DNA from 2 places in the Streptomyces sp. NPDC017993 genome. Region 1 is predicted to be linked to the other one. Evidence: riboswitches for the same ligand, from Rfam matches in the RefSeq annotation. Region 1 holds a riboswitch; the other holds the start of a gene.
The links. A riboswitch is a leader RNA that binds a small molecule or an ion and turns the genes downstream of it on or off. The one in region 1 is predicted to bind cyclic di-AMP.
Positions count from the first base shown of each region.

Region 2: it holds a riboswitch for cyclic di-AMP, as region 1 does, so the genes downstream of both, ACH4FH_RS10335 (NlpC/P60 family protein) here and ACH4FH_RS05845 (M23 family metallopeptidase) in region 1, are expected to answer to the same signal.

Region 1 is NZ_JBIRGO010000003.1:115,660-120,900, forward strand. Features, by position in the region: gene ACH4FH_RS05835 (M16 family metallopeptidase) at 1-345, shown strand, start outside; gene ACH4FH_RS05840 (M16 family metallopeptidase) at 375-1,751, shown strand; cyclic di-AMP (ydaO/yuaA leader) riboswitch at 1,994-2,150, shown strand; gene ACH4FH_RS05845 (M23 family metallopeptidase) at 2,163-2,975, shown strand; gene ACH4FH_RS05850 (GntR family transcriptional regulator) at 3,184-3,873, shown strand; gene ACH4FH_RS05855 (HPr family phosphocarrier protein) at 4,265-4,546, opposite strand; gene ACH4FH_RS05860 (GNAT family N-acetyltransferase) at 4,771-5,241, shown strand, end outside.
Region 2 is NZ_JBIRGO010000005.1:152,815-158,055, reverse strand. Features, by position in the region: gene ACH4FH_RS10345 (peptidoglycan DD-metalloendopeptidase family protein) at 1-23, shown strand, start outside; gene pcrA (DNA helicase PcrA) at 87-2,573, opposite strand; cyclic di-AMP (ydaO/yuaA leader) riboswitch at 2,992-3,178, shown strand; gene ACH4FH_RS10335 (NlpC/P60 family protein) at 3,186-4,343, shown strand; gene ACH4FH_RS10330 (hypothetical protein) at 4,517-4,870, opposite strand; gene ACH4FH_RS10325 (C40 family peptidase) at 5,230-5,241, shown strand, end outside.

The DNA.
Region 1 (5,241 bases):
GAGCGGGCGGTCGACGAGGAGCTCGCCCGGTTCGCCGCCGAGGGACCGACCCCGGAGGAGATGGAGCGTGCGCAGGCCCAGTTGGAGCGCGAGTGGCTGGACCGTCTCGCGACGGTCAGCGGCCGCGCCGACGAACTCTGCCGGTTCGCCGTCCTGTTCGGCGACCCGCAGCTCGCGCTGACGGCCGTGCAGCGCGTTCTGGAGATCACCGCGTCGGAGGTGCAGGCGGTCGCCAAGGCACGACTGCGTCCCGACAACCGCGCGGTGCTCGTGTACGAGCCCACCGAGCCGGCCGACGCGGCGGCCGATACCGCCGAGAACGACGAAGAGGAGGCGGCCCAGTGAGCGATGCCGTGACCAGCGCAGATTCCGCCATGACCAGCATGGACTTCCACCCCAGGCCGCAGGGTGGCGCTCCCCGGCCGTGGGCCTTCCCGGCCCCCGACCGCAGTCAACTGCCCAACGGGCTCACCCTCCTGACCAGCCACCGCCCCGGCCAGCAGGTCGTGGCCGTCGAGATCAACCTCGTCGCGCCCCTGGAGGCCGAGCCCGAGGGCCTGGACGGCGTCGCCACGATCATGGCCCGCGCGCTGTCCGAGGGCACCGACAAGCACGATGCCGAGGAGTTCGCGGCCGAGCTGGAGCGCTGCGGCGCCACCATGGACGCGCACGCCGACCACCCGGGCCTGAGGGTCTCCCTCGAAGTGCCGGCGTCCCGGCTGGACCGCGCCCTCGGCCTGCTCGCCGACGCCCTGCGCGCGCCCGCCTTCCCGGACAGCGAGATCGAGCGGTTGGTACGCAACCGCCTCGACGAGATCCCGCACGAGCTCGCCAACCCCGCGCGGCGGGCCGCGATGGCCCTGTCCAAGGAGCTGTTCCCGGCGACGTCCCGGATGTCGCGGCCCCGCCAGGGCACCGAGGAGACCGTCGAGCGGATCGACGCCGCGGCCGTCCGTGCCTTCTACGCGGCGCATGTACGGCCCGCGACGGGCACCGCCGTCATCGTCGGTGACTTCACCGGCATCGACCTGGACGCGGCGCTCGCCGGCACCCTCGGCGCCTGGACCGGCTCGACCGCCGAGCCGGTGAAGGCCTCGCCGATCACCGCGGACGACACCGGCCGCGTGGTGATCGTGGACCGCCCCGGCGCCGTCCAGACGCAGCTGCTCATCGGCCGCATCGGTGCCGACCGGCACGACCGGGTCTGGCCGGCGCAGGTCCTCGGCACGTACTGCCTGGGCGGCACCCTCACCTCCCGTCTGGACCGCGTCCTGCGTGAGGAGAAGGGCTACACCTACGGGGTGCGTGCGTTCGGACAGGTGCTGCGTTCCTCCGCGGACGGCAGCGGCGCCGCGATGCTCGCGATCAGCGGCTCGGTGGACACCGCCTCCACCGGACCGGCGCTTGAGGACCTGTGGAAGGTGCTGCGTACCGTGGCGGCGGAGGGACTCACGGACGCCGAGCGTGATGTCGCCGTGCAGAACCTCGTCGGGGTCGCGCCGCTGAAGTACGAGACGGCAGCGGCCGTCGCGGGCACCCTCGCCGATCAGGTCGAGCAGCATCTGCCGGACGACTTCCAGGCGCAGATGTACGCGCGGCTGGCCGAGACCGGCACGGTCGAGGCGACCGCCGCGGTGGTCAACGCCTTCCCCGGGGACCGGCTGGTGACGATCCTGGTGGGCGACGCCGTGCAGATCGCCGAGCCCGTCAAGGCGCTGGGTGTCGGTGAGGTGAAGGTCGTCAGCGGCTGACCTGCCGTGGTGACACCGCGGCGGTCCGGCGGAGGCCGGCGACCGTCGCACATATCGCATGAAAAGTGATCCCGTGACGCTCACCCGTCACGGGATCACCTTTATGTCCGGATTATTGTGGCTGGTTGCGTGGTGCCCCTGTGGCGTGCCGCACAAAGTGCCGGTTCTGTTTGCCGATTGAAAGATGTCCCGTTTAGCGTCAGTCCGGCTGTTCGTCAGAAGTACGCCGCAACCGTGGCACCGGGCAGTCATCGCCGAGTCCCCGTACGGCGCGAGCCAGGGGAGCCGGGGACCCACATGTCCCCTGGGGTGAATCGGATCCCTCCTCGGAGGGGGCCGTAGGAGACCTTCCTGCTCCGAACCCGTCAGCTAACCCGGTAGGCGAGAAGGAAGGAAAGGACAAGCCAGCACATGGCGTTCACCCGTGCCACCGGGAAGCATCGTGGTGCGAGCCGCACCGCTCGCACGACCCGCAAAATCGCCGGCATAGCCACCCTCACCGCCACCGGCGTCGTCGCCTCCGTGGCCTCGCCGGCGCTGGCCGCGACGGACACGGCCCGCACCCAGGACACCGGCCTGCAGCAGGCCGTCGTGCTGGGCGACGAACTCGCCGGCCGCATCGCCGCCCAGGCCGACGCCCAGCAGGAGGCCGCCGAGGCCGCCGCCGCGAAGGCCAAGGCCGAGGCCCTGGCCGAGAAGGTGGCCGAAGAGGCCAAGCGGCGTGCCGAGGAAGCCAAGAAGAAGGCCGAGGCGAAGGCCAAGGCGGAGCGCGAGGCCAAGGAGCGCGCCGCCCGCGAGGCGGAGCGCAAGCGCCTCAACGCCTACGTCGCCCCCGTCGACGGCTCCTACGTCTCGACCGCCTACAAGGCCACCAGCGGCCTGTGGTCCTCCGGCAGCCACTCCGGCATCGACTTCCACGCCGCCTCGGGCAGCTCCGTGCACGCCGTGGGCCGGGGCACCGTCGTCGAGGCCGGCTGGGGCGGCTCGTACGGCAACAACATCGTGATCAAGATGAACGACGGCACGTACACCCAGTACGGCCACCTGTCGTCGCTGGGTGTCTCGGTCGGCCAGACCGTCACCCCCGGCCAGCAGATCGGCCTCTCCGGGGCCACCGGCAACGTCACCGGGCCGCACCTGCACTTCGAGGCCCGCACCGGTCCGGACTACGGCTCGGACATCGACCCGGTCGCGTACCTCCGCGGGCACGGCGTCAACGTCTGACGCGTCCGACACCGCAGCCTCTCCGAAGCCCCGGCCCCGGCCGGGGCTTCGGCGTATCCGGTGCACGTCGGCCACCGGATACGCCGATGGCCAAAAAATATCCATGAATACCCGAAGCCCGTCGGAAAACCCGGCCCGGTCGAATAGAGTCACGGAAAAGTCGCCGATCGGCGGCGTTTCCAGGGGATTACGGCGGAGGCACCAGGCGATGCGAGGCCATATTTCCGCGCACGCGGTATGCACGGCGATTCGCGATGACATCGTCTCCGGTGTGCTCGCGCCGGGGAGCAGGCTGATCGAGGACATCCTGGCGGCCCGTTACGGCGTCTCCAGGGTCCCTGTCCGGGAGGCGCTGCGGACCTTGCAGTCCGAGGGGTTCGTCACCACCCGCCACCACGCGGGCGCCTGCGTCGCCGAGCCGACCGAGCAGGAGGCCGCCGATCTGCTGGACATCCGCGCCCTGTTGGAGCCGCTGGGCGCCGCCCGCGCGGCCACCCGCCGCAGCCCGGCCCACCTCAAGGTGCTGCGCGGCCTCGTCCGACTGGGCCGGGAGCGGGCCCGCCACGGCCATCCCGCGGACCTGCGCCAACTGGACGGCTGGTTCCACGAAACCCTCGCCCAGGCGGCCGGCAGCCCCAGCCTGACGGCGCTGCTCACCCAGCTGCGGCGGAAGATCGAGTGGATGTATGTCGTGGAACTGCCCGCCCGGGTGGCCGAGTCGTGGGACGAGCACGGCGCGGTGCTGGACGCGGTGGCCCGGGGTGACGCCGAGCGCGCCCGCGCCCTGATGGCCGCTCATATCGAGCGGTCCCTGCCGGTGCACCGGCTGCGGCGCCCCGGCGCGGCCGAGGTGAGGAATCCGAAACAGCCCGTCAACACGGCACGCGCCCGCCATTAACAAGCGCCCCGTATACAAAGAAGGCGCGCAATGCATTTGCGCGCGGGGAAGCGGTGGCCGGTATTCGGCCTGTTTCCTCATGGCCGGTCCCGGAATTCGGTGAACCGGATATTCGGCATGCCCGCGCGGTGGCGCTGTTTTCTCGATGGAATGCGGGGCACCGATTATCCCGCGCCATATTTTCTAACGGGCGTTCCACCGATGCGGCAATCAAGGCCTTCGCTGCACGCCCCCACGCGCCCGTTGATGGCGCCGAGACCTCGGCCGGCGTCCCGCCGCGCATCGCGTCCCGCCGCGCATCGCGCTACCCCCGGCAACGGCACGGCCCCGCTGCGGCGACCGTTGTCAGGTCGCCGCGGCGGGGCCGTGGACGCTGGGGTCCCGAGGGACTTCAGACGGTCTCGGGGAGCTCCTCGAGGCCCTCCGAGACGAGCTTGGCCAGGCGGTCGAGCGCGGCGTCGGCGCCTTCGGCGTCGGAGGCCAGCACGATTTCCTCGCCGCCCTCGGCGCCGAGGCCCAGGACCGCGAGCATGGAGGCGGCGTTGACCGGGTTGCCCTCGGCCTTGGCGATCGTCACCGGGACGCCGGACGCGGTCGCGGCACGGACGAAGATCGACGCGGGACGGGCGTGCAGGCCCTCGGCCCATCCGACATTGACGCGGCGCTCAGCCATGGTGTTGCCCTTCAAGTCGTGACTGTTGTCTAGACCAGTCTCTCACGGTGCCGGGATGCCCCGGCGGCCCTTCGGCCTGGCCTTCTTGCGAGCAGGCACTTCCCGGGGGAGTTACCGGCGGAACGGGCCAAGGCCCGCGCCGGGCACGGTACCCCGTGCCTGTTCCGCTTCCAGAGGGTACGCATGCCGAGCCGGCTGTCGGTGCCCGGCCGTACCCTGGCCGCATGCAGACGCCGCCGGACCTCGCCTACCCGACCCACTGGGAAGCCGATGTGGTGCTGCGCGACGGTGGGACGGCGCGCATCCGCCCCATCGCCGCCGACGACGCCGAGCGGCTGGTCTCCTTCTACGAGCAGGTCTCGGACGAGTCGAAGTACTACCGCTTCTTCGCGCCCTACCCGCGCCTGTCCGACCGCGATGTGCACCGCTTCACCCACCACGACTACGTCGACCGGGTCGGCCTAGCCGCCACCGTCGGCGGCGAGTTCATCGCCACCGTCCGCTACGACCGGATCAACGACCAGGGGCTGCCCGCCAAGGACCCCGAGGACGACCAGGCCGAGGTGGCCTTCCTGGTCCAGGACGCCCACCAGGGCCGCGGCGTCGCCTCGGCCCTCCTGGAGCACATCGCCGCCGTCGCCCGCGAGCGCGGCATCCGCCGCTTCGCCGCCGAGGTGCTCCCCGCGAACACTAAA
Region 2 (5,241 bases), on a different contig from region 1:
GCCACGGCCTCGACCCCAACTGACCGGCTCCCGGCCCGTCGAGAGGGCCGAGGGCGGCGCCCCCGGCCCGACGGTCTGCCGCGTGACTACAGCTTCTGCACCGGCGCGTACCGCAGCAGCAACCGCTTCGGCTTCTCGCCGCCGAAGTCGATCGTCGCCTCGGCGTTGTCGCCGCTGCCCTTGACGCCCACGACCGTGCCGAGCCCGAAGCTGTCGTGGGTGACGCGGTCGCCGATGGTCAGCGCGACCACCGAGTGGTCCTTCGACCGTCGGGTCGCGAAGCCGCTCGGCCCCTTCGCCCGTGCCGACGACGACAGTGCGGAGCCGATGCCGCTCCCGAAGCCGCCGCCACCCGACGACAGTCCGCCCATCGAGGCGGACGGCGTGGCGGGCCCGGTCCGCTTCCATTCGACGTGGTCGTCCGGGATCTCCTCCAGGAACCGGGAGGCGGGGTTGTACGAGGGCTGTCCCCAGGCGCTGCGCATCGTCGAGCGGGTGAGGTAGAGCCGCTCGCGGGCGCGGGTGATGCCCACGTACGCCAGCCGGCGCTCCTCCTCCAGCTCCTTGGTCTGGCCCAGCGAGCGCATGTGCGGGAAGACGCCGTCCTCCATGCCGGTGAGGAACACCACCGGGAATTCCAGGCCCTTGGCGGTGTGCAGGGTCATCAGGGTGATGACGCCGCTGCCGTCCTCGTCCTCGTCCGGGATCTGGTCGGAGTCGGCGACCAGTGCGACCTGCTCCAGGAAGTCGGAGAGGGTGCCGGGGTTGTCCTCGCCGCGGTCCTGCTCGAACTCCAGGGCCACCGCTGCGAGTTCCTGGAGGTTCTCGATGCGGGTCTCGTCCTGCGGGTCGGTGGACGCCTGGAGTTCGGCGAGATAGCCCGTGCGCTCCAGCACGGCCTCCAGGACGGTCGCCGGGCCCGCGCCGGACTCGACGATGGTGCGCAGCTCCTCCATGAGGACGTTGAACCGCCGGACGGCGTTGGCGGAGCGGGCCGCCATGCCGTACGCCTCGTCGACCCGGCGCAGCGCCTGCGGGAAGGTGATCTTCTCGCGCAGCGACAGGGCGTCGATCATCGCCTCGGCGCGGTCGCCGATGCCGCGCTTGGGGACGTTCAGAATCCGGCGGAGCGGGACGGTGTCCTCGGGGTTGGCGAGCACCCGCAGATACGCGAGGACGTCGCGGACCTCCTTGCGCTCGTAGAAGCGCACGCCGCCGACGACCTTGTAGGGCAGCCCCACCCGGATGAAGATCTCTTCGAAGACACGGGACTGGGCGTTGGTGCGGTAGAAGATCGCGACATCGCCGGCCTTGGCGTCGCCGGCGTCCGTCAGCCGGTCGATCTCGTCGGCGACGAACTGCGCCTCGTCGTGCTCGGTGTCGGCGACATAGCCGGTGATCTTGGGGCCGGCGCCGGCGTCCGTCCAGAGGTTCTTGGGACGGCGGTTCTCATTGCGCTCGATGACGGCGTTGGCGGCGCTGAGGATCGTCTGGCTGGAGCGGTAGTTCTGCTCCAGCAGGATCGTCGTGGCGTCCGGGTAGTCCTCCTCGAACTGGAGGATGTTGCGGATCGTGGCGCCGCGGAAGGCGTAGATGGACTGGTCGGCGTCGCCCACGACGCACAGTTCGCCAGCGTCCTCCGCCGGGCCGACCAGTTCGCGTACGAGGGTGTACTGCGCGTGGTTGGTGTCCTGGTACTCGTCCACCAGCACGTGCCGGAAGCGGCGGCGGTAGTGGTCGGCGACGTCCGGGAACGCCTGGAGCAGATTGACGGTGGTCATGATGATGTCGTCGAAGTCCAGGGCGTTGGCCTCGCGCAGACGTGCCTGGTACATCGAGTACGCCTCGGCGACGGACTTCTCGAATCCGTCGGCGGCCTGCTGGGCGAAGGCCTCCTCGTCGATGAGCTCGTTCTTGAGGTTGGAGACCTTGGCGCTGAAGGACTTGGGCGGGAAGCGCTTGGGGTCGAGATCGAGGTCCCGGCACACCAGCGCCATCAGCCGCTTGGAGTCGGCCGCGTCGTAGATCGAGAAGGAGGACGTGAAGCCCAGCTTCTTGCTCTCCCGGCGCAGGATGCGGACGCAGGCGCTGTGGAAGGTGGAGACCCACATCGCGTGGGCGCGCGGGCCGACCAGCTCCTCGACGCGCTCCTTCATCTCGCCCGCGGCCTTGTTGGTGAAGGTGATGGCGAGGATCTGGCCCGGGTGCACACCGCGCGCGCCGAGCAGATGCGCGATGCGGTGCGTCAGGACGCGGGTCTTGCCGGAACCGGCGCCCGCGACGATCAGCAGCGGTCCGCCGGTGTGTGCCACGGCGGCCTTCTGCTGGTCGTTGAGCCCCTCCAGGAGGGCGTCCGGATCGATCACCGGGCGGGCGGCGCCGTCGCGGTAGTAGCGGTCGCGCCCCGGGCCGATGGCGTGCGGGATCCCGCCGGGCACGTCGAAGCGGCCGCCGAACAGGTCGGCGGGGATCTCCTCCTGTGCGGGACCGTCCTCGTCCTCGGGAGGGGGCGGGGGCTCCTCGCCCTTCGGGCCGAGGTCCGCCAGGAAGCTGTCGTCAAAGAGGCTGCTCATCGCCCACCGAGTCTAGGCCGCCCCACTGACAGCCCGCCCCGGAGTAGCCGATTGTGGGTTCCGAATCGGCCGGGGTGACGCCGGAGGGGGGCCGGGAAGCGGCGGAGCGGGGGCCGTGGGGCGTCGAAACCGAGGGCCGGAGGCCGACGGGGACGACGACAGGGACGACCGGCCGCCGACGACGGGGCGCCGCGGCCCGTTTCGTCACCGTCGTGCACCGGATCGTCACAGCCCGGAGCCGTGGGGCGGGCTCCCCGTAACGGGTCGAATGTGACATCTGCCGCAAGAATCCCTGACGCACGTTCAGGTCACGAAAAGGTTTCGGGCAAATCGAACATCAGCCTTCACAGGAGCCACACGAGTTGGCTACCGTGCTCGCTCGGGCAGCCCGCATCCCCGCGGACGACAGCGTCAGCACGGGCCGCCTCCGCCGAGTCCGGCCCTGCCACGAAGGCACCCGGAGCCGGGGACCCACCAGCACCACCGGGGTGAATCGATCGGCACGGCCGCCCGAGGCGGACGTGGCGACCGTAGGGCAAGCCTTCCGTCAGCGACACCCGCCCGAACCCGACAGCTAACCCGGTAGGCGGTCCACGGAAGGAGTCGCACGCCTTGGCGTCGCATCGCAAGCCGCGCACCCGCGTGCTCACCTCGCCCGGAAGCCGCCGCACGGCGGCCGGGCTCACCACCGCCGCCCTCGCCTCGGTCACCCTGCTCTCGCAGACCGCCGACGCGGCACCCCGGGCCCCCAAGCCCAGCATCGAAGAGGTCAAGCAGAAGGTCGACGGCCTCTACCGCCAGGCCGAGGTCGCCACCCAGAAGTACAACGCCGCCAAGGAGAAGGCGGAAGGGCAGCGCGAGACCGTCGACGGGCTCCTCGACGCCGCCGCCAAGCGCGCCGAGAAGATGAACGAGTCCCGGCGCACGCTCGGCACGTTCGCGTCGGCCCAGTACCGCACCGGCGGGATGAACCCGACCGCGCAGCTGATGCTCGCCAAGGACCCGCAGCAGTTCGTCGACCGCAGCCACCTCATGGAGCGGCTGACCGGCCGGCAGAAGGAAGCGGTCACCGACTATCAGAAGCAGCAGGCCGAGGCGACCCGGCAGCGCGCGGAGGCGACCCGCAGCCTGGAGCGGCTCCAGGAGTCCCAGACGTCACTGAAGGAGTCCAAGCGCTCGGTCCAGGGCAAGCTGACCGAGGCCCGGCAGCTGCTGTCCCGGCTCACCGCCCAGGAGAAGGCGCGGCTGGCCGAGCTGGAGCGGAAGCGTGAGGCCGCGGCCCAGCGCAAGGCCGAGGAGCTGGCGCGCAAGCAGGCCGAGGAGGAGCGCCGGCAGCGCGAGGAACAGAAGCAGCCCGGCGGCGGTACCTCGGACGGCTCGACCGGCGGCGGCACCGGCAGCGACACCGGCGGTTCGTACTCGACCAAGGCGGAGAAGGCGCTCGCCTTCGCCCGCGCGCAGATGGGCAAGCCGTACGTCTGGGGCGCGACCGGCCCCACGTCCTACGACTGCTCGGGGCTGACCCAGGCGGCGTGGAAGGCGGCCGGCGTCGAGCTGCCGCGCACGACTTGGGACCAGGTGAAGGTCGGCGAGCGGGTGGCCACCAAGGACCTCAAGCCCGGTGACCTGGTGTTCTTCTACGACGACATCAGCCACGTCGGGATGTACATAGGCAACGGCAAGATGGTCCACGCCCCGAAGCCGGGCGCCAACGTCCGCGAGGAGTCGATCTACTACATGCCGATCTACGGGAGCGTCCGCCCGGCATAGCGCCGGCACCGCTCCGCCAAGGCCACCCCCCACGGCCACCCCCCACACGCCACCGCGCGGTCATCGCCCCGGAAGTCCCGACGGACTCCGGAGGCGAGACCGCGCGGTGAGTCGTTTTCAGGGCAGCCCCGCGCAAGAAGCTGTGCGTGCGGCGAGCGGGTCATGCGGCCGGATCAGGTCCAGAGCACCGCGATGAAGATGTTGGCGACCGTGAGCAGGCCGACGGCGCCGAACAACGGCTTGGCGACCGTCTCCTCGTCCCGCTTGACGTAGACCAGCGCCAGGATCACCACCAGGACGGCCATCTTGATGCCGATCTTGAGGGTGTTGAGGGCCTGGTCCTGCGCCTCGTTCAGGCCGACCAGCACGATGCCGGTGACCAGCATCGTCAGCGCGCCGTGCAGCATGGCCGGCACGAAACGGGCCCCGCCTGCGCTCATCGCCTTCATCTGGGTCAGGAAGCCGCCCAGCAGGGAGGCAATACCGATGATGTGCAGGCCGACGAAGATATTGATTACTACGTCCATAGTGCTGGATCGTATCCGCCGCATAGCACGGGCCTTCGGGCAGGGCACCCCCGATCGCCGCTTCGGTCAGGGCATGCAGGGAGCCGACCGTGTCCGCGGCAACCGCGCGGTCAGCTGCGGACAATCGGCGGTCGAATGCGAGCAATGCCGGGCAAGCGGACTCGGCCCGGGGAGGCGCAGGTTTAGCGTCCTCCTCCAGGCGGTCGACTCCCCGCTGTCGCCGGTCTCCGCCCCGGCGACGCGTCGACCGCCCCCGCCGAAAGGAATGGCGGCGGCCCGCTCCCCCTCTTCACGGGCCGCCGCCGGACCCACGGATCCGCCCGGATCACCCGGGCCACGCACGGCCCGAAGGGAAGGAAGTGACGGCCACA